Regions from separate parts of the Mesorhizobium sp. B2-1-3A genome, predicted to be linked through region 2. Evidence: predicted binding sites of a transcription regulator. Region 2 holds the regulator's gene; each other region holds the start of a gene.
The links. The regulator LexA, encoded in region 2, represses DNA repair genes until DNA is damaged. The targets are predictions, from matches to a motif close to TGTTCNNNNTGTGTTCNG.
Positions count from the first base shown of each region.

Region 1: the regulator LexA is predicted to act here: its motif matches at 3,305-3,322, upstream of FJ977_RS32035 (metallopeptidase family protein).
Region 3: the regulator LexA is predicted to act here: its motif matches at 7,505-7,522, upstream of FJ977_RS23430 (damage-inducible protein).

Region 1 is NZ_VFWK01000009.1:227,470-237,367, forward strand. Features, by position in the region: gene FJ977_RS32020 (DUF4173 domain-containing protein) at 1-1,207, opposite strand, end outside; gene FJ977_RS36005 (hypothetical protein) at 1,204-1,371, opposite strand; gene FJ977_RS32025 (CoA ester lyase) at 1,539-2,426, shown strand; gene FJ977_RS32030 (DUF1737 domain-containing protein) at 2,463-2,669, shown strand; gene FJ977_RS32035 (metallopeptidase family protein) at 2,752-3,174, opposite strand; gene FJ977_RS32040 (hypothetical protein) at 3,346-4,413, shown strand; gene FJ977_RS32045 (DUF6504 family protein) at 4,355-5,830, shown strand; gene FJ977_RS32050 (error-prone DNA polymerase) at 5,827-9,177, shown strand; gene FJ977_RS32055 (Trm112 family protein) at 9,420-9,662, opposite strand; gene FJ977_RS32060 (LON peptidase substrate-binding domain-containing protein) at 9,757-9,898, opposite strand, start outside.
Region 2 is NZ_VFWK01000004.1:516,683-526,580, reverse strand. Features, by position in the region: gene kynU (kynureninase) at 1-908, opposite strand, end outside; gene FJ977_RS18240 (ABC transporter permease) at 942-1,865, opposite strand; gene FJ977_RS18235 (ABC transporter ATP-binding protein) at 1,871-2,650, opposite strand; gene FJ977_RS18230 (ABC transporter substrate-binding protein) at 2,708-3,694, opposite strand; gene FJ977_RS18225 (GntR family transcriptional regulator) at 3,848-4,621, shown strand; gene FJ977_RS18220 (pyridoxal-phosphate dependent enzyme) at 4,618-5,592, shown strand; gene lexA (transcriptional repressor LexA) at 5,944-6,681, shown strand; gene FJ977_RS18210 (ComEC/Rec2 family competence protein) at 6,675-9,128, opposite strand; gene gltX (glutamate--tRNA ligase) at 9,231-9,898, shown strand, end outside.
Region 3 is NZ_VFWK01000005.1:638,378-648,275, reverse strand. Features, by position in the region: gene dinB (DNA polymerase IV) at 1-193, opposite strand, end outside; gene FJ977_RS23455 (SOS response-associated peptidase) at 253-759, opposite strand; gene FJ977_RS23450 (SOS response-associated peptidase) at 818-1,405, shown strand; gene FJ977_RS23445 (DUF6496 domain-containing protein) at 1,462-1,932, opposite strand; gene FJ977_RS23440 (error-prone DNA polymerase) at 2,012-5,284, opposite strand; gene FJ977_RS23435 (DUF6504 family protein) at 5,281-6,801, opposite strand; gene FJ977_RS23430 (damage-inducible protein) at 6,716-7,468, opposite strand; partial or broken gene FJ977_RS23425 (ATPase domain-containing protein) at 7,585-7,974, opposite strand; gene FJ977_RS23420 (sigma-70 family RNA polymerase sigma factor) at 8,166-8,705, opposite strand; gene FJ977_RS23415 (sigma-70 family RNA polymerase sigma factor) at 8,993-9,532, shown strand; gene FJ977_RS23410 (ChrR family anti-sigma-E factor) at 9,529-9,898, shown strand, end outside.

The DNA of each region.
Region 1 (9,898 bases), on a different contig from region 2:
AACAGGCATAAAACATCGCCGATAACGTCAGAAGATTGGCGGACAGGAGCCATTCATTGGATTTTCCAAGCGCGATGCGGGCGATGATAAGCGCAAGGCCCGCCGCCACCAGTACCATCCAGACGAAGGCGGCGATGCGCCAGTAGGTCAGCGCGTAGATGCCGACATAGAGGTCGAGCCGCAGGATCGACGAGATGACCAGCATGATGTTCTGCGCCACCCAGGCATAGACCAGCCGGCGGATGAGCGGATCCGCCGAGGTTTCGCTTCCGGGCCTGAGCGCCGCAAGGACGAAACCGGCGGCAAGCAGCGCCGTGACGATCAGGGGATAGGCGCCGCGATGCGCATAGGCGGCGTAGCTCAACCCGTCGGGAAGGGCTGCCCCACCCCACAGGTAGGTGGCGTCGAGCCCGGTCTGCAGCGCGAACAGGATGTTGAAGACGACAAGCGCGCGCAGGATGGCTGCCTTGCCGAACACTATATCCTCGACGACATGCCTGTCCGGGACGGCCGCCGGCTGGGCATCGGCAGGGGGATGGTTCGGCCGAGGGAGGCGCTGCCGGAATCGCGGCAGGCGTGGCCGCAGAAAGGCCCAGACGCCGGCGAGCACGAACAGCCAGAAGGCAATACGCGCCAGCTGGATGAGATCGAGCAGCTTCATCAGGTCGATCAGCGACAGCCAGTGGTCGATGACCGGATTGGCGGCGCCGAACAGCGCCAGGAAGACGGCGCCCAGCGTCAGCGGCATCACCCAGACCGCGATCGCCGCCAGCCGGATGCGGCGGCCGCCGAACCGGCGCGCGGTCTTGCGCCAGCGGATGAAATCATTGGCGAACCGGAACGGCGCCGCCAGCCAGAACAGTGCGATCTGGCCGGCAATGCGGGCGATGCGGTGTCGCAGGCGGCCGCTCAGCGAAAGCGCGAACACGACCAGGGCCGACAGTGCGATCGCGACCGACAGCGCGCTGACGTTTTCGGCGAGCGGCAGCAACGCGACAAGCAAGGCGGCGGGCTTGAGCCAGACCCTGCCGTCGCTGAAGGCCGCGGGGTGCACGGCCACGATCGCCGCGGCGATCAGGAGGGCGAACAGGAAAACCGCGATGCCGGCGGGCTGGCCATAAAACAGAAAATCCGCCAGCACGACCAGCAGCACGGCAACGCCGAAGCGGCTGCAATAGTTTGGTGCCGCTGTGAAGAACGATGTCATGAGCGGACCTTCCTGATCGCGGGCGACCGCATGGCCGGCAAGCTCTTGCGGACAAAGGGAATGAGGATCGCCGCGGGATTGGCGCGCGGCGGTTCGACCAGCCACCAGCCTTCGCTGCGCAGCCGGTAGGGCAGGGACCAACGGGGTTTTGCTCGCTTTTGCATGCCGCCTGTCTCGCAGGCCGGCAGGGAGACGGCAGGGCGGATCCGAGGAGCTTTTCCGCAGGCCTGTGCAGTTTTCGTGCAGGGCCTGTGCCAACTTCGGCGATTGGCTCGTGTCAGGCACCGGTCGGACGCTTGCCTCGACCATCCACAGACGGCATAGATCGGATATGACCGAACCCTACCGCCCGCGCCGCTCGGTGCTCTATGTCCCGGCCTCCAGCGACAAGGCATTGGCCAAGATCGCGCAGCTTGCCTGTGATGCCGTCATCATCGACCTCGAGGATGCCGTCGCCCCGGCCGACAAGGTCGCCGCCCGTGAAAAGCTGGCTGGCATTTTCGCCAATCGCCCGGTCGCCTCTGGCCGCCGCTGCGAGATGGTGGTGCGCGTCAACGCGCTGGCCAGCGAATGGGGCGCCGACGACCTGCTGGCCGCGGCAAAATTCGAGCCCGACGGCATCCTGTTGTCCAAGGTCGCCACACCGCGCGACATCCTTGAGGTCGGCGACGTGCTGGATGACAATTTTGCCCCCGACAGCGTGAAGCTGTGGGCGATGATCGAGACGCCCAAGGCCATGCTCAACATCGGCGCGATCGCCGAGCTTGGCCGCGATCCGGCCTCACGGCTCAATTGTTTCGTTGCCGGAACGAATGACCTGGCCAAGGACACCGGCGTGCTGGCGACGCCGGACCGGCGCTATCTCGTGCCGTGGCTGATGCAGATGGTGCTGGCCGCGCGCGCCGGCGGTCTCGACATGCTCGACGGCGTAGCCAACGATTTTCGCGACCTCGACGCCTTTGCCCGCGAGTGCGCGGAAGCGGCGGCCATGGGCTTCGACGGCAAGACCCTCATCCATCCGGCCCAGATCGACGCGGCGAACCGCGCCTTCGCGCCGTCGCCGGCAGCGCTGACCGAGGCGCGCCTGGTGAAGGACGCGTTTGCCCTCGCCGAAAACAGCGGCAAGGGCGTGATCGCGCTGAATGGCAGAATGGTCGAGCGGCTGCATCTGGCGCAGGCCGAAAAACTGCTGGCGAAGGCCGCCGCCATCGGCGCATGATCGCGGCCAAGTTCATTCACGACAGGACTTGAGAAAATGAAACTCTACCGCTTTCTGACCGGCCCGGACGACGCCAGCTTCTGCCACAAGGTGACGGCGGCGCTGAACAAGGGCTGGCACCTGTTCGGCTCGCCGACCTATGCCTATGACAAGAAAGCCAAGACCATGCGCTGCGGCCAGGCCGTGGTGAAGGATGTCGATGGCCAGGAATACGGGCCGGACACCAAGCTCAGCGACTGGTAGGGGCTTCCTCTCTTCGTCGTCCTAGGGCGAAGCAAGGAGCGAAGCGACGCGGCGCAGACCCTAGGGTGATGAAGGTTCGAGCCTATTCAGCCGCTTCCTCGATCCGCTCCATATCATCGTCCGACAGGCCGAAATGGTGGCCGATCTCGTGGATCAGCACATGGGTGACGATGTCACCCAGCGTTTCCTCGTTTTCGGCCCAGTAGTCGAGCATGGCGCGGCGGTAGAGCGTGATGCGGTTCGGGCCTTCGCCGGTCTGCGGGTTCCAGCGCTCGGCGATGCCGCGTCCCTCGAACAGGCCGAGCAGGTCGAACGGCGTTTCCAGCGACAGGTCGTCCATGATTTCGTCGGTCGGGAACTCGGCGATCTGGATGACGATCTCGCCGGTCAGCTTGCGAAACTCCTCCGGCAAATGGGCATAGGCCTCCAGCGCGAGGAACTCCAGCTCCTCCATCGAGGGCGCAAGTTCGCCATGCCAGGTTCGGGTTTTGTAGATGCGGGCCATGCTTTATCCTTTGATCCCGGCATATAGGCTTTCGCACCGGTCGAGGCAAATAACAGGGCTGAGGCGCACGGCATGAGGAATAAATTCCTTGTGACTCTGCTTGACTCTTCAACCGCCCTCTGGAATCTATAAGAACATAACAGGAACAATTGTGAGTGGAAGCTGACCGTCATGGCGATGAGCGCCGTGGCGCGGGAGACTGTTTTTGCCCTGCGCCGCCAGATCGCGAAAATCGAGGGAACGCTGCCCGAGCGCCTGCAGGTGCCGGCTGGCGCGCCGCTTGATGCTGGCGTCAGCGCCGATGTCACGTCCAATGCCGATCTCACGATCGTCCGGCGCGGCCTTGCCGCGGCCCTGCCGGATGCCTTCCTGCCCACCGGCGTCGAACGCCTCGATGCCGCCCTGAGCGGCGGCCTGCCGAAAGCCGCCTTGAGCGAAATCCATGGCGGGCAAACCCGCGATGCCGGAGCCGTTGCCGGCTTCGCTCTGTCGCTCACCAGCCTGATCCTGAAGCAGGCACACGGACTGCCGGTGCTGTGGATCGGTACATCGGAGATCTTTGGCGAGGCCGGCTTTCCCTATGCCAGGGGGCTGCATGCCGCGTTCGGCATCGAGCCCGGGCAATTGCTGTTTTCCGAGGCGCCCAGGCTCGTCGATGCGCTGTGGGTAGCCGAGGAGGCCGCCCGGATGACGGCGCTCGCCGCCGTCATCCTGGAGATTCGCGGCAACCCGCAGCGGCTGGACCTGACCGCGACGCGCCGGCTGCATGCAAGGGCGGCAAGTGCCGGCCGGCCGGTGTTCCTGCTGCGGCAGGCGGCCGAGCCCGAACCGACCGCGGCGCCAGTCCGCCTCATTGTCGCATCGGCGCCTGCCGTGCCGCGCGCCACGATCACCGGGCCGCTCGCCGGTTCGATCGGCCGCCCCGCCTTCACCATCACCATCGGCAAGAGCCGCACGGCCCTGCCCGGACAATTCACACTGGAGTGGAACCCCGATGAACGCGCATTCGACGAGAGATGGGGCGAAGAAAGACGAAGCGAGGAAAGACGGGCAGGCCGGCCAAAGAATCCTGTCCCTGTGGTTTCCCTACCTCGCGGCCGAAAGGATCCTGCGGCAGCGTCTGGGGCGGTCCTGGCGTTCCCGGCCGTCGGATCACCCGACGCCATCTCACCCACCGCTCGTGATCAGCCACCGCCAGGGGAACGCGCAGCGCATTTCGGCCCTCGACGAGCGGGCTGAGGCACTGCACCTGAAGCGCGACATGGGCATTGCCGATGCGCGCGCCATGCATCCGTCGATCGACATCGTCGAGGCCGATCCGGAAGCCGACCGCCGCCTGCTCGAAGGCCTTGCCGACTGGTGCGACCGCTACACCCCGCTGGTGGCGCTGGATGGGACGGACGGCCTGTTCCTCGATGTCACCGGCTGCACCCATCTGTTCGGCGGCGAACGCGCCATGCTCGACGACATCCTGTCGCGCTTCTTCCATCAGGGGTTCGATGTCCGCGCCGGCCTTGCCCCGACGCCGGGAGCGGCCTGGGCGGCGGCACGCTTTTGCGGCGACCGCATCGTCGCCGGCGGCGAGGAGGAAGCACTGCTGGCACCCTTGCCGCTCGCAGCATTGCGCATAGCGCCGGAAACCCGAGCCAGCCTGGAGAGCGTCGGCCTGCGCACGGCGGGCGCCGTCATGGCGGCACCGCGCGCGCCGCTCGCCCGCCGCTTCGGCGCCACCCTGCTGCTGCGCCTCGACCAGGCGCTTGGCCGTCTCGACGAGGCGGTCTCGCCCCGCCTTCCCGTCGCGCCGCTTTCTGTCGAGCGCCATCTCGCCGAGCCCGTCACGCTGACCGAGGACATCGAGCGGCTGGTCGGCCTGCTGGCGACGACCTTGAAGACCGATCTCGAGCGCCGTGGCGAGGGCGCCCGGACGCTGGCGCTGCTGCTCTTCCGCGTCGACGGCGCGGTCAGCCGCATTGCGCTCGGCACCTCGCGGCCGATGCGCGATCCCCGGCTGATCCAGAAGCTGTTCCATGAAAGGCTGGCGGCACTCGAGCAGAGTATCGATGCCGGCTATGGCTTCGACCTGGTGCGGCTTTCCGTACTGGCCGTCGCCGCTTTCGACATGGCGCAGGCCGACCTGACGGGCGACGTGGCCGATGACGGCGCCGATATCGCGCTGTTCGCCGACCGCATCCGCGCCCGGCTCGGCGAAGGCGCGGTCCTGCAGCCGGTCGCCGTGGAAAGCCATCTGCCGGAACGCGCCGTCGCCATCATCCCCTTCACCGAGGCGCCGCGCCGGACCACGCCGCCGAAGAAGCCGGACAGGATGCAGGCGCCCAAAACCATCTTCCCGCCGGAGCGGCCGATCCGGCTGTTCCGCGCGCCCGAACTCATCGAGGTGCCTGCCACCGAAATGCCGGAGGGGCCGCCGCTGCACTTCCGCTGGCGGCGCGCGCTCTACCGCGTCACCCGGGTCGAGGGTCCGGAACGCATCGCCGCCGAATGGTGGCGTGAGGCGTCAAGCGATCCGGCGACATCCACCCGGGACTATTTCCGCATCGAGGATGCCGACGGCCGCCGCTTCTGGCTCTACCGGCAAGGCCTTTATGGCAACCCGCAGGTGCCGCCGCGCTGGTTCATGCACGGGGTCTTCGCATGAACGCGCTGACCGTCATCCCCTATGCCGAGTTCGGCATCCAGTCGAATTTCTCCTTCCTGCGCGGCGCCTCCAAGCCGGAGGAGCTGGTGGTCGCGGCCAAGCTCCTGGGTTTCTCCGCGATCGGCCTTGCCGACCGCAACACGGTTGCCGGCGTGGTGCGCGCCTGGCAGCAGGCCAAGGTCGAAAAACTCTTCTATCATCCCGGCTGCCGGCTGGTTTTCGGCGACGGCACGCCGGACATTCTCGCCTATCCCCGGAACCGTGCGGGCTGGGGGCATCTGTGCCGCATGCTCACCCAGGCCAATCTGCGCGACGAAACCGAAAAGGGCGCCACGCTTCTCCAGCGCAGCGATCTCCTGGAATGGGGGGACCTGATGTCGCTGGCGATCCTGCCCGATCTGGTGGCGGAGGCGCAAGGCACTCTTGCCCTGCTTCGCCAGCTCAAGGATCGTTTCGGCAAAGCCCTGCGGCTTGGCGTCTCGCCCGACTATGCGGGCAATGACCGTTTCCGGATCGAGCAGGCGGCGGCGATGGCCGAGAGTGCCGGCATCCCGCTGATGGCGACCAACGATGTCCTCTACCACACGGCCGAACGGCGCCCATTGCAGGACGTGCTGACCGCGATCCGCCTCAATACGCCCGTCGCCGAGGTCGGCCTCGAACTCACCGCCAACGCCGAGCGTCACCTGAAGCCGCCGTTGGAGATGGCGCGCCTGTTCCGCAGGCACCCGCAAGCGCTGGCCGAGACGCTGCGTTTCGGGGAGAGTCTAGAGTTCTCTCTGGAAGAGCTGAAGCACAACTACCCGGAAGAGACCACCGAGGCAGGCGTCGACCCTCAGACCGAACTGGAAAGATTGACTTGGGATGGCGCCAGGAAACGTTACCCCGAGGGCATCCCTGACAAAGTGGAAGGTCTCATCCGGCATGAACTCACAATTGTTGGCCTGAAGAAATATGCCCGTTATTTCCTTACCGTTCGCGACATCGTTCGGTTCGCGCGCTCGGAGGGTGTTCTGTGTCAGGGACGCGGCTCCGCCGCAAACTCCGTCATTTGTTTTTGCCTTGAGATTACGGAAGTTGATCCCAGCCTTCTGGACGTTCTTTTTGAGCGTTTTGTTTCAACGGAACGTGACGAGCCCCCAGACATTGATGTCGATTTCGAGCATGAAAAGCGCGATGTCGTCATCCAGTATATTTACAACAAATACAGTGCCAAGCGCACGGCACTTGCTGCTGCTGTCATCAGCTATCGCGGTCGCTCGGCACTACGCGAAGTGGCGAAGGCGATGGGCCTCTCCGAGGATGTCAGAAGCGCATTGTCGAGCACGATCTGGGGCTGGTCAACCTCTGAGCTTGGCGAGAAGGAGGCTCACGCCGGCGGCATCAACCGTGCCGATCCACTGGCGAGACTGGTGATCGAGCGCTCCAACGATATTATGGGCTTTCCTCGTCATCTGTCCCAGCATGTCGGCGGCTTCGTCATCACCAAGGATCGGCTTGACGAGATCGTCCCCATCGTCAAGACGGCGATGGACGAGCGCAAGATGGTCGAATGGGACAAGGATGACCTCGACAATGTCGGCATCCTCAAAGTCGATGTGCTCGCGCTAGGGATGCTGTCTTGCCTGAGGCGCGCCTTTGATCTGCTGGAAACTCACTACGGTGTGAGAGACAAATATGGCCGGCGCCTGACCCTAGCGACGATTCCGCAAAAGGATGGCCGCGTCTACGATATGATCTGCCGTGCCGACACGCTTGGGGTTTTCCAGATCGAATCGCGCGCCCAGATGTCCATGCTGCCGCGTCTCAGGCCCCGCACATTCTATGATCTGGTCATCGAAGTGGCGATCGTTCGGCCCGGCCCGATCCAGGGCGATATGGTTCACCCCTACCTCCGCCGACGGCAAGGGAAAGAGAAGGTTGAGTATCCGAGCAAGGAGCTTGAAGCCATTCTCAAGCGGACGCTCGGTGTGCCGCTGTTTCAAGAGCAAGCAATGAAGATCGCCATTGATGCCGGGGGCTTCTCTCCCGGCGAGGCAGATAAGCTAAGGCGCGCGATGGCCACCTTTAAACGCAATGGCACGATCGGGAACTATGAAACGCTAATGATCGAAGGGATGGTCAAGAAAGGCTACAAACGAGACTTCGCCGAGCGCTGCTTCAAGCAGATCGAAGGCTTTGGCGAATACGGCTTTCCTGAAAGCCACGCCGCCTCCTTCGCTCTGCTCGTCTATGCCTCGTGCTGGTTCAAGACCTTCTATCCCGACGTGTTCTGCGCCGCGATCCTGAATTCGCAGCCGATGGGATTCTACCAGCCGGCGCAACTGGTACGCGACGCGCGCGACCATGGTGTCGACATCCGCGAGGTCGACGTCAATTATTCAGTCTGGGACTGCACCCTGGAAAAGGCAGCTTTCGATCCGGCCCGCATCCTGCCGCGCCATGCCGAGATGCGTGGGGTCATCGAGACAAATCATGCGCTGCGCCTCGGTTTCCGGCAGATCAAGGGGCTTTCCAAGGAACGCATGGAGCAATTCGTCACGCGACGCGGCTCAGGCTACGAGACCGTCCGGGATGTCTGGCTGCGCTCCGGCCTCGATGTCGACGAGATCGAGCGGCTGGCGCAGGCCGATGCCTTCCGTTCGATCGGCCTCGACCGCCGTGCCGCACTGTGGGAGGTGCGCGCGCTGGGCGCCAGGAGTGCGGCCGAAAAACTGCCGCTGTTCGACCAGCCGGCATTGCGCCTGCGCGAACTCGAGCCCGAGACGAAGCTGCCGAAAATGCCGCTCGGCGAACACGTCATCCACGACTACCGCTCGCTCGGCCTGTCGCTGAAGGCACATCCCGTCGCCTTCCTGCGCGAACGGCTCGACCGCGCCGGCGTCACGCCCAATGCCAACCTGCCTTCAATACGCGACGGCAGGCGGGTTTCCGTCGCCGGCCTCGTGCTGGTGCGCCAGCGCCCCGGCAAGGGCAACGCGATCTTCCTGACGCTGGAGGATGACAAGGCTGTCGCCAATGTCATTTTCTGGGAGCGGACCTTTACCCGCTTCCGCCCCATCGTCATGGGTGCGCGGTTCGTGAAGGTCAGCGGGAAATTGCAGTCGGAATCGGGTGTGATCCATATCGTGGCGGAAAAGATCGAGGATCTGACGCCCTGGCTGACCGTGCTCCTGGAGAAGGTCAGCGGGGCCGGAGCGCCTGGCGCCTCCCCGGCGCCCGCCAAGGCAGAGGCTCCGGGTCGCGACAGCAGACCCGCGCCACGCAATGCGCCGGCCGGACAGGATATTGCAATGCTGTCGGAAGAGGCGGAACGCGTCATGCCCAAGGGCCGCAATTTTCAGTAGGTGCGGCCCTTACCTTCGTCATCCACGGGCGGAGCAGGAGCGAAGCTCCGTCGCGCAGACCCCGAGAATCCATGCCGCGACTTCAAACGAAGAGTGTCACGGTCCAGAATTGCGTCTCTATATCGTGGGAAGAAAGGCACCTGGTTCTGGACCGCTTCCGCACGTCACATACGTCGCGGCGTGGATCCCAGGGTCTCCGCGACGCCGCTGCGCGGCTGCTTCGCCCTGGGATGACGAAGCGACTACGAAGGCCCACCCAGCCGCGGCGGCGCCAGCACATCCTCCGCCGAGATGGTCCGCGCCTCGGAGGGCAGCATGATCGGGATGCCGTCGCGCACCGGATAGGCGAGCTTGGCGACCCGCGAGATCAGTTCGCCCCGCTCCGGATCCCAGGCCAGCGGCCCCTTGGTCAGCGGGCAGGCCAGGAGCTCCAGCAACTTGGGGTCGACATTGAAATTCTTTCCGTCACGCCCATCCGCCGCCACCGTGTCGCCTCCTGACCAACCATCGGAAGATGCGTTGAGATTCAGGCCAGGCCGGGTCGAAAAGTGGCCGGCATCACCTGAATATCGGCACATCTTACTGCAGACTCGAGCCAAAATCCTCATTCTCGCGCGCCAGCGCCATTTCGGTGATGGCGATCAGCGTTTCGGCCCTTGTCTTCAGGTCGGCGGCCTCGAGCAGCGCCTGTTTCTCGGCCGGACCATAGGGCGCCATCATC
Region 2 (9,898 bases):
GCCATGTCGACCTCGTCCCAGATATCCAGCGCGCCCTTCAGCGCCCGCATCGACAGCACCGGCTGCGTGCCGCACAGGAACCGGCGGATGCCGCTGCCGGCGGCAAAACCCTGCTCGAAGGCGAACGGCCGCGCATGGCCCCACCAGCCGCTCAGCGGCTGATGGACATCGTCGTGATGGCGTGTCGCGGCATAGATGAAGGCGGGCGCGCCCGGACCGCCATTGAGATATTTGTAGGTGCAGCCGATGGCGAAATCGGCATTGGTGGCATCAAGTTCAACCGGCAAGGCGCCTGCGGTGTGGCAGAGATCCCAGACGATCAGCGCGCCGGCTTGGTGGGCCTTGCGCGTCAGGGCTGCCATGTCGCGCAGCTGTCCGGATTTGTAGTTGACGTGGTTGACCAGGATGACGGCAACACGCTCGTCGATCAGCTCTTCAATGGTCGGAGCATCGACGCCCTCAAGCCGCAGCACCGTGCCCGGCCGTGTCGAGGCCACGCCCTCGGCCATGTAGAGATCGGTTGGAAAGCTGTCGCCCTCGGCGACGATGACCGTGCGGTCCGGCCGCATGTTGAGTGCGGCATGCAGCACCTTGTAGATGTTGATCGACGTTGTGTCGCAGACCACCGTCTGGCCCGTCGCCGCTCCGATCAGGCGCCCCAGCTGGTCGCCAAGCGCGACCGGCATATCGAACCAGCCGGCGGTGTTCCAGGCGCGGATGAGGTCCTGCGCCCATTCCTGCGTCGCCGCCTTCTGCAGCTCGTTGAAGACGGCGGGCGCCGCGGCACCCAGCGAATTGCCGTCGAGGTAGACCACGCCTTCCGGCAAGATGAACCGGTCGCGCATGGCACGCAGCGAATCCGCCGCATCCATGGCTTCGACTGCTACGAGATCGAGCGTTGCACGCATGATTTGTGACGTCCCTAGGTTATTCACGTCTGATTATTCACGGATCGCTTCGCGCGCGGGTGCCGGGCCCCGGCTGCGCTTGAGGCTGGGCAGAGCAAGCATGGCGAGCACAAACAGGCCCGTGGCAAGCTTCAGGTCGGGAGGCGGCATGCCGGCGGCAAGGCAGAACGACACCAGCTGGTAGTAGATGATCGCGCCGGCAAAGGGCGCCAGCAGCTGGCGCCAGACCGTCTGCTTGCCGACGACCGCCTCGCCGATCATCAGCGCGGCAAGCCCGTTGATGAGAATTCCCAGCCCCATATTGACGTCGGCGAAGCCCTGCGACTGCACCATCAGTGCGCCGCTCGAGGCCGAAAATGCACTCGCCAGCCCGACACCACCAATGGTCGCCGCCCAGACATTGATGCCTTGAGCCTCGGCCATATCGGGGTTGGCGCCCACGGCACGCACCGCAGTCCCCTTCTCGGTCCTGAAAAACATATAGAGCGCAAGGAAGACGATGAGCGCGATGAAGCCGGCGACAACGATCTTGCTGGCCGGAAAACCCGGCCGCGCGAACGGCACCCAGTCGAACACGGTGGGCGAGCCGAAGACGGAGAGGTTGGACTTGCCCATGATGCGAAGGTTGATGCTGTAGAGCATCGTCATCATCAGGATGCCCGCGAGAAGCGTGTGGATGCGGAAACGCAGGTGGATGAAGGCGGTGCAGCAACCCGCCGCGAAGCCCGCCGCGAACGCAACCACGATGGCCGCCAGCGGTGATACGCCGGCAGCCAGCAGCACGCCACAGACGCAGCCACCCAGCGGAAACGCGCCTTCGCTGGTTAGGTCGGGAAAATTCAGCATGCGAAACGGGATCATGATCCCGAGTACGACGAAGGCCAGGATCAGGCTTTGCGCCAACGTGACCGGTATGATCGCGACGAAGCTGGTGAGAACCTCCTGAACAAAGCCCATGATGATCAGCTCGCCAGCAACATGCGGTCGGTCTTGACCGAAAAATGGCCGATCAGGTCGATGACCGTGACCCTCGCCTTCTCCTCGCCAGTGACCTCAAGCAGGACCCGGCCCGCATCGAGCATGATCACCCGGCTGCCATAGTCGACAGCGTGTTGCATGTTGTGGGTCACCATCAGGGTGGTCAGCTTCAGCGCGTTGACGGCGCGCACCGTCGCTTGCATGACGATCTCTGCCGTGCGCGGGTCGAGCGCGGCCGTATGCTCGTCGAGCAGCAGCAAATCCGGCGATCCGCCGACGGCCATGATCAGCGACAGCGACTGACGCTGCCCCCCCGAGAGCAGGTCGACACGGGTATCGAGGCGATTTTCAAGACCGAGGCCCAATATCGACAGGCGCTCCTTGTAGGACGCTAGCCGCGTGGCGTTCAGCCCTTGCCGCAGCGTGCGTTTTTGGCTGCGCAGGTCGGCCAGCAGCATGTTCTCCGCCACCGTCATGCTGGCGGCTGTGCCGCGCATCGGATCCTGGAAGACGCGCGCCAGTCTTGTCGCCCGTTTGTACACCGGCATGGCTGTCACATCGGCGCCATTGATCAGGATTTTGCCGGAATCCAGGACAAGAGCTCCGGAAATGGCATTGAGCATGCTGCTCTTGCCGGCTCCGTTGGAGCCGATAACGATGCCGAACTCGCCCGTGGCCAGCGACAGGCTGAGACCGTCCAGCGCGATCTTCTCGTCGGCCTGGCCCTTGTAGAATACTTTGCGCGCGGATCGGATCTCGAGCATCGTTCCTCCCTGACCTCAGGATGACGGCGCCGACGCCGTCATCCTTCAGTGCCGATGTCAGTCGACGATGCAGCCGCAATCAGCCATCGACGCCGGTATCTCGATGCCGAACGCGGCCATCGCCTTGCGGGAAATCGTTGCCATGTGATCCTTGTAGGCCGGGCGCGACGGCGCGATCGTCTTGGGATCCTTGCCCTTGAGGATTTCGGCGGCGATGTTGCCGGCGTTGACGCCGACCTGCGTGTAATTGACCGCGAAGCTTGCCGGCACCGTGCCGTTGCGGACCGCGCTGTCATCGGAGTTGACGATCGGGATTCCGGCCTGGCGAGCCGCCGCGGAGACAGCGGCGATCGCCGGCTGGATCAGGTTCGAAGCCGGGCCGTAGATCACGTCTGCCTTGCCGGCGAGCGCGGCGATGCGCTGCTGGATGTCATTGACGTTGTCGACGCCGACTTCGATGACTTCGAAACCGGCCGCCGGTGCGGCCGCCTTGATCTTCTCGACCAAGGCAACGTCATTGGCCTCGCCTGGATTGTAAGGCACGCCGAAGCGCTTGGCGTTCGGCAGCAGCTTCTTGGTGAAGGCCATGACAGCGGCGACGTCCTGCAGATCGCTGGCGCCGGTCATGCCTTCGTCTCCGGCGTCCCACGACGGCACCAGCTTGGCCGCGACCGGATCGGTGACGGCGGCAAAGACGATCGGAATGCCGGAACCGGCAAGCGCCTTCTTGGCGATCTGCGAGACCGGCGTGGTGATGGTGTAGATCAGCTTGGGCTGCTCCGCCTGCAGCTTGGCGATCATCTGCGGCACCAGCGATGCATCGAAATTGGTATGGCTCTCCGTGTAGACGACATCCTTGCCCTCGACAAAGCCATTGTCCGTCAGCGCCTTCTTGAAGCCGGCTATGGCGGCGTTGAGCTGCGGATGCTCGCCGAAATTGGCGATGCCGATGCGAATCTGGTCGGCGGCGGCACTCCCCGCGCTGACCATCAACGCGCCTGCCAGGGCCAATCCCGACAGCCAAGCGGATTTCGACTTCAACATCATTTCCTCCCAGATTTGATCAGCGCCGCTTATCGGGACGGCAACTGTGGCGATCATGGTCAGTCCGTCGCCACCTGTCAAACATTATATATAATTCTTGCCATGGGCCGCCATCATATATAATTTTCGCATGCCGACGATGGACGGATCGCGATGCAGGATCAGAACAACTCCACGAAAACCGAGGCGGCCTATCAGCTGCTGCGGCGCGATATCCTGACCACACGCCTCATGCCGGGCGCACCGCTCAAACTGAGCGCGCTGCGCGGTCTATACGGCGTCGGCTGGACACCGCTGCGTGAAGCCTTGTCTCGACTTGAAGCCGAGCGCCTGGTTACCGCCATCAGCAATCGCGGCTTTGCCGTGGCTCCGGTGTCGCGGGCCGAGCTCGAGGACCTGGCTCGCGCAAGGATGGTTGTGGAGATGCCGCTGTTCCTGGAATCGATCGAGAAAGGCGGCAGGGAATGGGAGGACGCGGTTGTCACCGCCCACTACCGGCTCTCCCGCTGCAAGACCGCGGTCGACGACCCCTCGGATGCGGCCGTCGACCAATGGGACGAGAGCCACGAGGCCTTTCACGCGGCACTGCTGAGTGCTGCGACGTCCAACTGGCTGTTGCGCTTCCGTTCGACAATCGCCGATCAGTTGCGGCGGCATCATCGTTTTCTCGGCCTGGCGCCGACATTGCGGGCGGCCGCCGGCCTCAAGGATGGCTATGGCGAGGCAATGGACGCCCTGCGCGAGGCGATCGCGATCGAGCATCACACCGCGATCATGGAAGCGGCCCTCGATCGCGATGTCGAGCGGGCAAAGGCGCTGATGACGGCGCATATCGGCTACACGCTGCATGTCTACGTTCACAGCGAGGACGGCGGCGCGAACAACTACACCGCACGCGCCGGCAGCCTGAAGGCAATTTCGGGATGACTTCAGCGCTTCCGCGACGTCCGGCTCTCTATGAGATGGTCGCGGCCCGTGACAGGCTGGCCGCCTGGTTGCCGCGCACGCCGCTGCTGCGCCTCGATCTCGGTCGTGCCGATCAGCGGATATTCCTCAAGCTCGAGACATTGTCGCCCATTGGCGCCTTCAAGATCAGGCCGGCGCTCAATGCCTTGCTCTGCCGCGATGCCGATGAACTCAGGCATGGCGTTGCGACCATCAGTTCCGGCAACATGGCCTACGGAATGGCCTGGGCGGCACGGGCGCTTGGCGTTCCGATGGCCGCCTACATGTATGCCGATGCACCCCAGACCAAGATCGACGGGGTCCGCGGCCTTGGTGGCGACGTGCGCTTCGTCTCGCACGAGACATGGTGGCGCTACATCATCGGAACGGAGCGGCCGGAGGGCGCGGAATTCCTGGTGAACCCGGTCACCGACCAGGCGGTGCTTGCCGGCAACGCGACCATTGGCCTCGAGATCGCCGAAGATCTGCCCGAGGTCGATTGCGTCCTGACACCTTATGGCGGAGGGAGCATGACAACCGGTGTCGCCAGTGCGGTCAAGGCGATGCGGAGCCAGGCCAAGGTCTTCGCCGTCGAGGATGAGAATGCGGCTCCGGTCACGGCGGCGTTGGCGGCCGGACGCATTGTCGAGATCGAGACGCGCCCCTCCTTCATCAAGAGCATAGGCGGCCCATCGCTGGTGCCCGGCCTATGGCCATTGGCAAGCCAGTCTATCGACGGCGCCATTGCCGTCAGTCTCGACCAGGTCACGGAAGCGATGCGCCTGTTGTTCTCGAAGGCAAAGATCGTGGCCGAAGGCGCGGGTGCCGCCTCGCTCGCCGCCGCTCTCCGCAGCGAGCGGGCAACCGGCAACGTCGTCTGCGTTATCTCCGGCGGCAATATCGATGCCGGCGCCTATGCGCAGATTCTGGGCGGAGCGATGCCGGAAGCCTGAACGCGTTCTATCCCCGGATAGCCAGCGATTGTTGGCGTTTTGATTTCGTTTCGTTCCGGTCGAAATGGATCGATTGGCCCATGCAATCCGCCCTGTGAACGCGCTTCAAACGCTGATGCCAAGCGGGACAAGAGGGTGGACCACAGGCCATTAACCAAAATGATTTCAATGCTCGCCTTGGCGCGGAGGTGGTCGATTGCTGCCCACCGCCGGCAGCGGATAATTTCAGATGCCTTAACAAATTCACTAAACTTTAAACAGTTGCGGAACACAACTGGAACAGATAGTGTTTGTTCTGGGTTTGTTTTTCGATTCCGATTCACACCCTTCGTTCAATGCCTGGGGGGCGCCATGCTGACGCGCAAGCAACATGAACTTCTGATGTTCATCCATGAACGGCTAAAGGAAAGCGGTATCCCGCCCTCCTTTGACGAGATGAAGGAAGCGCTCGATCTCGCCTCCAAGTCAGGGATCCATCGCCTGATCACGGCACTGGAGGAACGCGGCTTTATCAGGCGGCTGCCCAACCGGGCGCGGGCATTGGAAGTGCTGCGGCTACCGGATTCGATCGCGCCCGGCCTCAACGCCGCAAAGAAATTCTCGCCGAGTGTCATTCAGGGCAGTCTCGGTCAGGGTGGCCTCGGCCGCCAGATCAAGCCGGCGCCGTCGCGCTTGCCCTCTGCCGGCAATGACGACGACGCGGTCTCCGCCGTGTCGATCCCGGTGATGGGCCGTATCGCCGCCGGTGTGCCGATCGATGCGATCCAGCATCAGACGCATTCGATCTCGGTGCCGCCGGACATGATCATGGGTGGCGAGCACTATGCGCTGGAGGTCAAGGGCGACTCGATGATCGAGGCCGGCATCTTCGATGGCGACACGGTCATTATCCGCAACGCCGATACGGCGAGCCCGGGCGAGATCGTCGTGGCGCTGGTCGACGAGGAGGAAGCGACCTTGAAACGGTTCCGCCGCAAGGGCGCCTCGATTGCCCTTGAAGCCGCCAACCCGGCCTACGAGACGCGCATTTTCGGGCCGGACAGGGTCAAGGTGCAAGGCAAGCTGGTCGGGCTGATCAGGCGCTACTGAGCAGGAGCAGCCGGCATTTCGGCTTTTTGATAGGGCGGCAGCCCCCTCGCCTCACGCGAAAACTTTCGTTGCTCGTGCCAGGGCCGATACGGCCCGTCCACGGCGAAGCTGACGGTTGGCGGACCGGTCGCCGATTGGCGGTCGAAGAAGACGGCGGCACTGCCCTTGCGTGCAAGTTGCCGCTTGGTGATGACGAGGACCAGCGGGTTGTGGCAGGCATCGTAGCCCGTCGCGTCATTGACAACGATCAGGTCGGCGAAGCCGCAGGCCTTCCAGGTAGCCTTGCGGTCTTCGACATGCGCGATGATCGCGCCAGACGGATGCCGGGCGAGACAGATGCCTTCCGTGCAGTAGAACGGCGCCCCTGGCGGCAGATTGACGGCATCGGCAATGTCGAATTGCCCGTCCGCCTTGTTGAACATCTCCGGTGTGACAATGGTTTCGGACACCAGCGCGCGTTTCCAATTGTCGACGGTGAATTCGTTCGGACGAGCTCGGCTGACCGCGAGTTCGCCACCGCCGATCGGCACCGCGACCAGCCGCGCATCTTCGGAGATCAGCACATCCGGCACGCGCGTATCAGACACAGTCAACAGGCCGGCGAGCGCGAATGGCACTGCCGCGAGCCGCAGCCATGTCGTCGCCATCGTCGCGATGACCAGGGCAATCGTCACCAGCAGCACGGAGTGTTGTGAAATCAGCCCGATCGCATCGACGGGGGAGCGTTCCGATATCCACGCCGATATGGCGATCATCACGGTCAGGCCCTTGCCCATCACGTAGAGAAAGGGACTATCGGCACCAAAGGGCATCGCAAGAGAACTGAGAACAGCGAAAGGCATGACAATCAGTGACACGATAGGCATGACGGCGAGATTGGCGAACAGGCTGAGCGGTGACACACGCTGGAAATGCCAGATGGCAAATAGCGCCGTGGCGCAGCCGGCAATGATGGAGGTCATCGCCAACCCGCCCGTCGCCAGCAGGAATCTTCGCGTCAGGAACCCCGGCAGGGACCGCTTTGGCGGTGGCGGTCTTGCCTTTCCCGCACGGTGATCCGCCCAGCCGGCATAGGCGCCGACCAGCGCGGCCGTTGCGGCGAACGACATCTGGAAACTCGGGCCGACCACCTCATGCGGCGACACCACGATGACGGCGATCGCCGAGATCGCCAGGTTGCGCATGGTCAGCGCCGCGCGATCGAACAATACGGCAATCAGCATCACCGCCAGCATGATGAAACTGCGCTCGGCTGCAACGACGACGCCTGAGATGATGAGGTAGGCGGCGATCGAGAACAGTGCCGCGGCGGCCGCATATTTCTTCACCGGCCGGCACGCGGAGAAATCCGGGAACAGCGCGAAGGCACCGCGCAGCAGACCCATGATGGTGCCGGCGACCAGCGCCATATGCAGTCCCGAAATGGAGATGATGTGATAGATGCCGGTGCGCCGCATCGCTTCGTTGATTTCATTGGGAATGCCGGCGCGCACGCCAACGATCAGCGCTGCCGCGATCTCACCTTCGGCACCGCCAACAACGCTCCTGATATGGTCGGCGATGGCTTCGCGAGCATTTTCTATCCCTGAAAACAGGCGGGCCGACAGCGGCATCTCATCGTCGTCGGCGGAGACGATTCTTGGATTGCCGAGAAAGAAGCCGCTGCCGCCGATGCCGGCAAAGTAGCTGTCGAAGGAAAAATCGTAGCTGTCCGGCCGCACCGGGCCGGTCGGCGGCAGCAGTTTGGCATAGCCCGATATCAGCGAGCCGGCGGTCATGTCGTCAGGTATCTTGCGCGCCGAGAGCCGGACCCTTTCCGGCGCGTAACGCAGTTTTGGCCGCGCCGTCGACGTCACGTCTATGGTCAATCGGATGCGACCGGTCTCCATGCGGTCGAGCGAGACGACGCGGCCGGTCACTTGCGTCGAGATTTCCGAACCCAGCATCCGGGTGTCCGCCCGCCAGGTCTCGACCTTGGCGGCAAGCAGGCCCAGCGCGCACAACAATGCCGCCATGAAAGCCAGATGGGTTTTCGGCCAGGAGCGCGAGACAAGCGCACAGATCGCCATCAGTGCGACGATCGCGACAGGCTTTGCAAAATCAGGCTCCGCCGCCAGCGAATAATAGCCGATCGCACCAGCGGCCAGGCAGACCGGCACCAGCAGGAAGGCGACGCCTCGGTCAAGTTCCAGTTCCGCTGCTGTCGTCACACTGTGGCGCAGGCGAGGCAAGGAAGCCTGGCCGATTTGCCGCCCGATACGCGCAATCCTGCCAGTGGCGGGCGGAATTGGTGCTGGGGCACCCGCTGGCAAAGGTCGGCTGCCGGAGCCAGGAACGAGAGGTGATGGCGGCAGCGAGGCCGGCGGCGGGATCGCAAACAGGGACCGCTCGCTGACGCCAACAACAGCGTCCTCGCCCTGATCCGAGCCCCGGCCACGTCCAGCCATCGGGTCTGCCCCTTGCACCCCTGACGCCCTATGCTACATGAACGCGCAACGCGCGAAAGTCCGCGCCGCCGCGCCCCGCTTCAGATGGTTTCCGAGAGTTTCATGTCCGACAAGGTCGTCACCCGTTTTGCCCCCTCGCCCACCGGTTACCTGCATATCGGAGGCGCGCGCACGGCGCTGTTCAACTGGCTCTATGCCAAACATACCGCCGGCACGATGCTGTTGCGCATCGAGGACACCGATCGCGAGCGTTCCACCGATGCGGCAACGGCCGCCATCCTGGACGGACTCACCTGGCTCGGTCTTGGCTGGGACGGCGATGCGGTTTCGCAATTCGATCGCGCCCCGCGCCACCGCGAAGTCGCGGAGGAGCTCGTGCGCCTGGGCAAGGCTTATTACAGCTACGAGACGCCTGCCGAACTGGAGGCAATGCGCGAAGCGGCTCGCGCCAAGGGTCTGCCGCCACGCTACAATGGCCAGTGGCGCGATCGCGATCCGTCCGAGGCGCCAGCCGGCGTCAAGGGCGCCATCCGCATCAAGGCGCCGACCGAGGGCGAGACGGTCGTCCACGACCGCGTCCAGGGCGAGGTGCGCTTCCCCAACAAGGATCTCGACGACTTCATCATCCTGCGTTCGGACGGCAACCCGACCTACATGCATGCCGTCGTCGTCGACGACCACGACATGGGCGTCACGCACATCATCCGTGGCGACGACCACCTGACCAATGCCGCCCGCCAGACTGTGATCTACAATGCCATGGGTTGGGA
Region 3 (9,898 bases), on a different contig from region 2:
GCATCGCGGAACGAACACCAAAGGCGCGGGCCTCGTAGCTGGCGGCCGCGACCACGCCGCGGGCGGCGGCTCCGCCGACGGCAAGCGGCTTGCCGCGGAGTTCTGGATTGTCGCGCTGTTCGACCGACGCGTAGAACGCATCCATATCGACATGGATAATCTTGCGCGGGTCGGCGCCGCGTTCAGGGACCATTTGCCTGCAATGTCATTTCGCCAGGGTCTAAGCTTCGTACCCGAGAGATCCTATAATCTTCAGATCGCAGATTCAGCCTGCGTGCGACCCTGGCGGAGACGCGAAACTGCAAAACTTGCTCTTGGAAGGGGGCGAAGAACCTCTTGCTCCGGATGCGTCATGTCGAGCCAAGCCGAGCGTTCGTCCCGACGCAGCACCGCCATCTGGCGATCATGATGGGGCGCAATGTCATCGTTGGCCTGGATTGTGAGGATTGCGTAGGCTTCCGGCCAATCGCGCGTGGCCGGCCGCCAGATACCGGCGAAATAGAACCAATCACCGTTTGCAAGGCGAAAGCTGTAGTTCTTTCCCTGGCTGCGGTGCCGGAATTCGGACGCTGGCACCAAACAGCGATGGCTCGGAAACGAACGGTCTTCTGCACGCACTACCGTGAAAGGGCGCCCGCCTGGTTCCTTAGGCTGAAGTCCCCACGGCAACTCAAGCATCTCAACATCGCCGCCATAGCGTCTTATGATGATGCGGCGTTCGTCGAGCGGTGCATCGGAATCGAAAGCTCTTGCGTTCATGGTCAAAAGAACATAACAGGAACAGGATTGCCGCGCAACGCCGAGAAACAGGTGACACATGTGCAATGATTACCGGCTGATGGTGGACGTTGCCTCGATCGTCGAGGACTTCGCCGATCTCAAGATCAAGATCCGCTTCAGCGAGGGCGCGCCGAATATCGAGGCGCGCGAGGATATCAAGATAACGGATATAGGGCCGATCATCCGCGCGGTCGGCGACGCGAGCGGCGAGGGTGATCTGGTCCAGCGCCGATGGAGCTGGCCCGGGCAAAAAGGTCCGGTCTACAACTTCCGCTCGGATGGTCGCGAGTTCGCCTCGAACCGCTGCCTGATCCTGGCCGATGGCTTTTACGAATTCACCAATCCGACGGAGAAGGGCAAAAAGCGAAAGGACAAGTGGCTCTTCACCAAGCGCGACGAGCGGATCTTCTGCATCGCCGGTATCTGGCGCGACACCACGGATGTCGGCGAAGCCTTCACGATGCTGACAATGGAGCCCGGTCCCGACATTGCGCCCTATCACGATCGGCAGATCGTCATCCTGGAGCGGAAGAATTGGGCTGCATGGCTCGACCCATCGGTCTCGGCCAAGTCTCTGATCCGGCCTTTGCCAGCAGGGACGCTTTCGGTCGAGCAGGTCGGCTGATCTGACTCAGCAGTCCCTCTTTGCTAGTTGATAGGAGCGGTGCGTCTTCGCGATTTTCACGAGATGCCCAAGGCGTTCTCCAGTTGCTGCTTGGTCATCTTTGACCGGCCCGCGATCTTCTGACGTTGCGCTCTTGCGTAGAGCTCATCATGCGTATGGCCATCCGGTCGATGGGCACGGGTGGCAGCTGATTTCTTTCCGCTGGACGTCGGCTTGCGGGCGTCCTTTCCGCCCATGGACTTCGAACTTTCGCGCTTGCCGAAGGCGCCGACATGCGACTTTCCTTCGCTCTCCTGTTGACCTGTCTTGCCTTTGGCTTCCTTGGCTTCCGTCCGATGAAGGTTCTTCTTGTTGCGACGATCGCTCTCATATTTGGAGTCGCCGGCCTCCTCGAGCGCGATGGCTATCGCTTGTTTTCTGCTTTTGACCGGTCCGCCTTTTCCGCCGGGGCCGCTTTTGAGTTCGCCATGTTTGAACTCATGCATGACACGTCCGGTAATGCGCTTCTGTCGGGCTGATTCCGCCATTTCGGCCTCCTGATCGGTGATCCGGGAAAACGAAAGTGTGAACCACCGGTTCCAACGCCATGGCGATCACGACGCTGCTTCAGCGAAAATCGCGCGTTTTGACCTTGATGTTGTCGATGTGGAGATCCGGAATGTAGATGTCGCGGGTTCGCAGTCCTTTGGGCGGCAGCTCGCGCGGATCGGGTGCGGAGCCGCCATTGGTCACCTCATCGCCATGCGCATACGGAACGGGAAATTTGCCCTCACGCTCGCCAACACTGGCCAATTCGGCGGATAAATCGAGGATGCGCCGCGCGACGAGATGAACTACCTCGCCCTCCCGCTGAATCCGGCCCCGCACCGCGACCATGCCCGCCGACAAAACGGTGCGCCGGTGCTGCTCGAACACCTTCGCCCAGACGACGAGGTTCGCGATACCAGTCTCGTCCTCGAGCGTGATGAACATCACGCCCTTGGCCGAGCCAGGACGCTGCCGGACGAGCACGATCCCTGCCGCTTCCAGCCATCGGCCGTCGCGCTCATCCATAGCCTCGGCGCAGGAGACGATGCGTCGGCGTCGAAGGTCCTCACGCAGGAAGGAGACTGGATGGCTGCGTAGCGTGAGGCCGATGTGGCGGTAGTCTTCCACGACCTCGCCGCCGGCGGTCATTGGCCGAAGTAACACCGCCGGTTCGTTGATCTCGGGCACCACCTCAGTCTCACGGGCCGACGCGGCCGCAAACAGCGGTAGCGGCTCGTCGCGCAGCGCCTTGATCGCCCATAGCGCCTCGCGTCGCGCGAGACCGTGTGCTGGCCGGAACGCGTCTGCCTCGGCGAGCTGAACGAGTGCGGCCTGCGGCACGCCGGCGCGCCGCCAGAGATCGTCGACGGAGGCGAAAGGCTGATCGGCGCGCGTTGCGACGATTGCGCTGGCATGCCCATTGGCGAGACCGCGCACCATGCGCAACCCGAGCCGAACGGCGAAGCGGCCATCATCGTCGACGGGCTCGAGTGTGCAGTCCCAACGCGAGGCATTGACGCAGGTCGGCCGGATCTCGATCCCATGCGCGGCCGCGTCGCGCACGATCTGCGCCGGCGCGTAGAAGCCCATCGGCTGGCTGTTCAGCAATGCCGCGCAAAACACGTCCGGGTGCCAGCATTTAAGCCAGGCCGAGGCATAGGCGATCAGCGCGAAGGACGCGGCATGGCTTTCGGGAAAACCATAGGAGCCGAAGCCTTCGAGTTGCTTGAAGGTCTGCTCGGCGAAGTCGCGCTCGTATCCATTGTCGACCATCCCCTCGATCAGCTTGGTCTTGAAGGACGAGACGCCGCCGGTGAATTTGAAGGTGGCCATCGATTTGCGAAGCATGTCCGCTTCGCCCGGCGTGAAGCCGGCGCATTCGATGGCGACCCGCATCGCCTGCTCCTGGAACAGCGGCACGCCCAACGTCTTGCCGAGCACCTTTTCGAGCTCCGGCTTCGGGTAGTGCACCGGCTCCAGCCCTTCGCGCCGGCGCAGATAGGGATGGACCATGTCGCCCTGGATCGGTCCGGGGCGCACGATCGCCACCTGCACCACCAGATCGTAAAAGGTCCTCGGCTTCAGCCGCGGCAGCATCGACATCTGCGCCCGACTCTCGATCTGGAAGGTGCCGAGCGTATCGGCCTTGCGGATCATGGCGTAGGTGCGCGGATCCTCGGCAGGGATGGTGGCCAGGTCGAGACGGATGTCCTTGGTGTCGGCGAGGAGATCGAGGCCCTTCTTCATGCAGGTCAGCATGCCGAGCGCCAGCACATCGACCTTCATGAATTTGAGCGCGTCGATATCGTCCTTGTCCCATTCGATCACCTGTCGGTCCTTCATGCTCGCCGGTTCGATCGGCACCAGGTCGTCGAGACGGTCATGGGTGAGCACGAAGCCGCCCGGATGCTGGCTGAGATGGCGCGGCGCGCCCATCAACTGACGGGCAAGGTTGAGCGTCAGCCGCAGGCGGCGATCGGCGAGGTTGAGATTGAGCTCCTCGACGTGATGATCCTCGACGCCTTCCTCGGACCAGCCCCAGACCTGGCCGGACAGCGTGCGGACGAGATCCTCGGGAAGGCCGAGCGCCTTGCCGACATCGCGCAGCGCGCCCTTGGTGCGGTAGCGCACGACTGTGGAGCACAAGGCAGCGTGGTCGCGGCCATAGGTGTCGAACACCCATTGCATGACGATCTCCCGCCGCTCGTGCTCGAAATCGACATCGATGTCGGGCGGCTCGCGGCGCTCTTCGGAGACGAAGCGCTCGAACAAAAGGTCGTTGCGGCCGGGATCGATCGAGGTGATGCCCAGCACATAGCAGACAGCCGAGTTGGCGGCCGACCCACGGCCCTGGCACAGGATGTCCTTCGAGCGCGCGAAGCGTACGATCGAATTCACAGTCAGGAAGTAGGGTGCATAATCGAGCTTCTCGATCAGCCGCAATTCGTGGCGCAGCGACGCTGCGACGCTATCGGGCAGACCCTCGGGGTAGCGCGTGGCAGCGCCCTGCCAGATCAGTTTTTCGAGCGCCTGCTGTGGTGTCAGCGACGGGTCGTCGCGCTCTTCCGGATATTGGTAGGCGAGTTCATCGAGGGAGAACCGGCAGCGGTCGGCGATTTCGATCGTGCGTGCGAGCGCCTCCGGATAGCGCGCGAAGAGCCGGTGCATCTCCGGAGGCGGCTTGAGATAGCGGTCGGCATGCCGTTCGCGGCGCTCGCCGAGCGCGTCGATGGTGACGTTGTGCCGGATTGCGGTGACGACGTCCTGCAGGATGCGACGGCCCGGCTCATGGAAGAGCACGTCGTTGGTCACGACGGTCGGCACATTCATCCGGAAGGCGAGGGCGGCCAGGTCATGGATGCGAAGCTGGTCGTTGGGGCGGCGCCTGAGCGTTAGCGCCATATAGGCCCGGTCGCCGAACGCCTCGCGCAGATGCCGCAGGCGTAGCGCCAGGATCTCGTCCGCCAGATCAGGTAGGAGCACAGCGAGGAGGCCGTCGCCGTAGGCAACGACGTCGCTCCAGTCGAGCCGGCATTTCGCCTTGCCGGCGCGGCCCTTGCCGAGCGACAGCAGCCGGCAGAGCCGGGAATAGGCGTCGCGGTCCGTCGGGTAGACCAGCAGTGACATGCCGTCGGTGAGGTCGAGCCGGCAGCCGACGATGAGGCGCACGCCGGTCGTCCTCGCTGCCTCATGGGCGCGGACGATGCCGGCGAGGCTGTTGCGATCGACGACGGCCAGCGCCTCGATGCCCATAAGCGCTGCCTGCGAAAACAGCTCCTCGGCTGACGACGCGCCGCGCAGGAAGGAGAAATGCGAGGTGACCTGCAATTCGGCATAGCGGACGTCGGTCATCCGAAGACCCCGTGCAGGAACCACCGGTGTGAGCCCGTCGCAGCATCTTCGCCGTCGCCGGCGCGGTAGAGCCAGTAGCGCTCGCCGGCATCGTCCTCGACCCGAAAATAATCGCGCACCGCCACAAGCTCGGCGTCGCGCTTCCACCATTCGCCGAAGACCCGCTCCGGACCGTCGGCGCGCTTCACGCGCCGGCGCACCCCACGCCAGGTGAAGGACACCGGCGGATGGTCGGGCAGCAGCGCCACCGTCTCGACCGGATCAGGCTGCGCCAGGAGGCGCGATGGCCGCGGCCAATGGCCGGGCCAGCCCGCGCCGGTGTCAGCGGCCATCGCCGCGATCTTGCCGACCGAACGCTCCGGCACGTCGCTGGCGACAGGCGCAAGCCGGTAGACAGCCCGCTCGCCGACGCGGTTCATCAGCGTATCAATGAGGTCGGACACGTCGGGCACGCTTTCCTCAATTAAGGAACTTACCACCTGACTGCGCTCCAAATGCTCAACCGATGTCGCCGCCAGGATCATCGTCTCGATGCCGAAACCGGGCGCGATGGTCTCGACCTTGTCGCAAAGCAGCCGCGTCAGCCGCTTGGCGTCGCGGACGGGCTTTGCCATGCCGACGCGGATGGCCTGGGCCTGGCTGTCGACGCGCTGGCAGATGAGGTCGATACGGCGCGCGCCGAGGCCGCGCCGCTCCATCAGTTCGCAGAGCTGGGCGGCGAGCTTGCCGATGTAGCGCGCAATTGTCTCGGCCGCGCCGATCGGCTCGGCGAAGGCGCGGCGGACTTCGAGGATATCGGGCGGGCGAACCGGGTCGATCGGCTCGGCGACGTTGCCCAGCGCCTGATCGATACAGCGGCCGATCTCCGGACCGAAGCGCAGGGCAAGCGGCGCGCGCGGCTGGTTCAGAAGATCGCCGATGCGTTGGAAGCCAAGCCGTCGCAGTTCGGCCGCCGTCTCAGGCGCGAGCCGCAGCGCCTCGAGCGCAAGCGGTTCGAGGATGGATTGGCCGTCGCCGGCCGGTGCGATGCGGATCGGCTGGCCACCATAGCGGGCCAGCGCATGCGCCGCGCCCCAGCTGTCGGCGATCGCCGCGCGCGCGACAATGCCTGACATCGCGAGCCGCCCGACCATGCCTTCCAGCATCGCGGCTTCCCCGCCATGGAGGTGGTCGGCGCCTGTCGTGTCGATGACCATCCCGTCGGGCGGATCGGGCGCCACAATCGGCGCAAATCGAAGCATCCAGACCGCCAGCCGATTGAGACCTTCGGCATCCGCCTGCGGGTCGGCGTCCTGGATGGTGAGGCCCGGCACCAGCACCTGCGCCTTTGTTACCGGCATGCCGGGCCGCAGGCCCGCGGCGAGTGCGGCCGCGTCGGCCGCAAGCACCACGCGCCTGTTCTTGTCGCGGCCGATCAGGATAAGCGGCGCCTCAGCCGGCGCCGCGGCGCCGCCGGCCTTCCGCCGCACCCGGTCGGTCGGCCAGGTCGGCAGGAACAGCGAGACGACCCGTGCCATCGCACGCCTCCAATTCGAAATCGGCACTTTCGCCCGCGCGGGCGCGGATCAATTCGACCAGCCATCGGTGCCGGCCGACGCCTGGCACGGGCAGCGGCGCCGAAGGCAGGACAGAGACGCGCCAGCGCGTCATCGCGGCCGTCGGCTGCCCGAAATCGGCCGCCTCCGTCTGCCGCCGCCATCGTCGCAGCGCGATGCCGACCGTGTGGGCTTCCTCGGCGGCGAGTTGCAGCCGCCGCGAGGCGGTCATCGTCAGGCGCGCAACTTCACCGACGACCGCGCCCAGCCCACCATGCCGGATGCCTTCTTCCATGCAAGCGAGGATGGTCTTGTCGTCGCCGGCCTCGACATAGATGACACGGTCCGACCCCAGGCCGGCCTGCGCCAGTGCTGGAGCGAAGAGGTCGGGCCGGGTGATGCACCACAACACCTTGCCTCTTGTGCGCGCCGCCACACCGCCTGCGAACAGGGCTGCGGCCGCGCCATCGATGGCGCCGTTGCCGCCGCCCGCGATTTCATGTAGCGCGCCGAGCGCCAGTCCGCCGCCCGGAAGCCGAGCATCCAGCTCGGCAATCCCGAAAGGAAGCACCGATCTGGCGCGTCGGCTCCGGCCTTCGATCTTTTCGATCTGCGCGCGCAGTGCGTCGATGGCGGGCTCCGGCCGCAAGATGGTCGTTGACCTCCGTGAAAGCGTATATATTCATGTTCTCTATTTGTTCTATCATTGTAAGATGGGAGTCAAGGGGTATGGGCGACCGTGCGCGGCGCCGCTTGCTTATTGCGCCGCTCCATGCGGATGACGCCGTGGCTGATCGAATGTAGGTTGAGATCGTCATGTTCAGCAGTAAGATCATCCAGTAGAAGCACGGTGGCGTTGTTCAGAAGGAAGAAGCTCTTCAATGCCAAGACCTGCCGCCGGTAGCGCAACGACCCTTGGGACAACAATCGAATTTCCGAAAGCGAGTCGAACACCACCCGATCTGGTTTGATACGCTCGATTTCGGCAAGCGCGGACTGCACCGTCTCACCCAATTCCGCTCCTTGGATCAGGAACTGGAGACCAAGGGTTGTTTTACCTGAACCGGGCCTGCCCTCGACGAGATGTGAGCGGAATTTTGCGTACCCGCCCCGCAGGACAGCGTCATCCTGGTGCGCGTGGCCTCGCTCATGCATTTCTTGAACAGCCTGACGGATGGCGATTTCAATGGTTCCGCTTCGCACGGCAAACGAGGCCGTGTTTCAAGCTCTGTCCAAAGCAGTTTTGCGCCGATTACCGGGCGCGGATGGAATCGTACTCATCGGAACAAGCCTTTGACCCCGCGAGGCAGCAGCCGCGGGATACGTTCGGTTACAAGAACCGAGTTTCAATCTTCCACTGCCTGCCTGAGTTTTATCAGACTTCGGCGTAACCATGTTCGCATCGTGTTGAGCGGTACGTTGTATCGCGCCGCCAGTACTGCATAAGATTCGCCATCGAAATATGCACTTCGAACGGCTTCCGCTTTTTCTTTGGGCAGATGGTCGATGCATCGATGAACCAGCCTGACACAATCGCAGGCAAGGATATGTGCCTCCGGCCACGGAGAGGGATCGGCTACATCTCGCGCCCGGTCGATCTCCAGAGACGGCGGGCGGCGCGATCGGATGCGATCTATTGCCTGGTTGCGCGCAATCGCAATCAGCCATGAAATAGGGCTCACCTCCGATACTGCGAAGCGGTCGGCCTTTGCCCAGACCTTTAAAAACACCTCTTGCAGCGCTTCCTCGGCGTCCGCTCGGTCGCCAAGAATATGCAGACATACGCCGAACAGCTTGCTGCTGGTATGCCGGTAAAGGAGGTCGAAGGCAGCCCGGTCCTGTTTGCTTGTTCTCAAGATCAGTTTGGTTATGCCATCGCGCGTCATTGGACTTGACCTGTCAAGCTTGACTGCTGGCGACCCGTGATAGACTTGGCTCATCCTATAGACCCGCTTTCGGCCCGCTCGTCATCGAGCGCTAATCTGCATGTGCGCGTTCTGGGAAATACGTCTGTCGGTTCGAAATGGATCACTTCGACGGATTAAATGTTGCGATCCCAAACAGGCCTAACGCACCTCAGTGATCCAAACGATCGTCTGGAGCGTAATGAAGAAGGAGAAACAGCGGCTCAGCCTTGCTAGCCGGAGCAAGCTTGCGCATCTATTAGAGAGCGATGGAAGAATTCGACCCAGCCCGGCTGATCAATCGTGTCGGGACGACACAGGATCGGGATGCGTTTGTGGAGTTGTTCGAACACTACGCGCCGCGGGTGAAAGCCATGTTGATTAGGCGTGGCGCAAGCCCTGATCGCGCCGACGATCTCGCGCAAGAAACCCTGGTCAGGCTTTGGCGAAAGGCCGCACAATATGATCCGTCGCGGGCTTCCGCCTCGGCGTGGGTCTATGCGATTGCCCGCAACGTCAGCGTCGATGCGGTGCGCCGCGACGGTCGCGTGGCACCATGGGCCGGAGACGAAGGCGTGGACCTTGATGAGCCTGAGCGTCAATTGCTCTCGGCAGAGCGCGAGGCGTTGGTTAGATCGACAATGGTGTCTCTACCGGCAGAGCAGTTGCGCGTTATCCGAATGTACTTCTTCGACGGCCTTCCCCATTCGCAGATCGCGGATCTGCTGGGGCTACCGCTCGGGACAGTCAAGTCGCGGATCAGGCTGGCCTTGCAGCGGCTGAAAGAGAGACTTGGTGATTTGATATGAATCCAATTACCCACCACCCGACTGAAGAAACGCTTGCAGCCTTCGCTTCCGGCACGCTTGACGAAGGGCGCAGCGTTGTCGTTGCAGTGCACGCCTCCTTATGTCCTGCCTGCAACGGCAAGACTCGTCGGTATGAGGCGATAGGGGGCGTGCTTCTTGATCAGACATCGCCGGCGGCGATGAAGCCTGATGCCCTGCAAAAGGTTTTGGGATTGATCGATACGAATTTGCCTGCGCCCATCGCGACGCCGGAAGAACCGCTCGATCGCTATCAGCTTGGAAAATGGCGATGGGTCTGGCCGGGCGTGAGGCAACGGTCGATATCCGTACCCGTGGTCTCGAATATCAAGGTCTTCATGCTGAAAG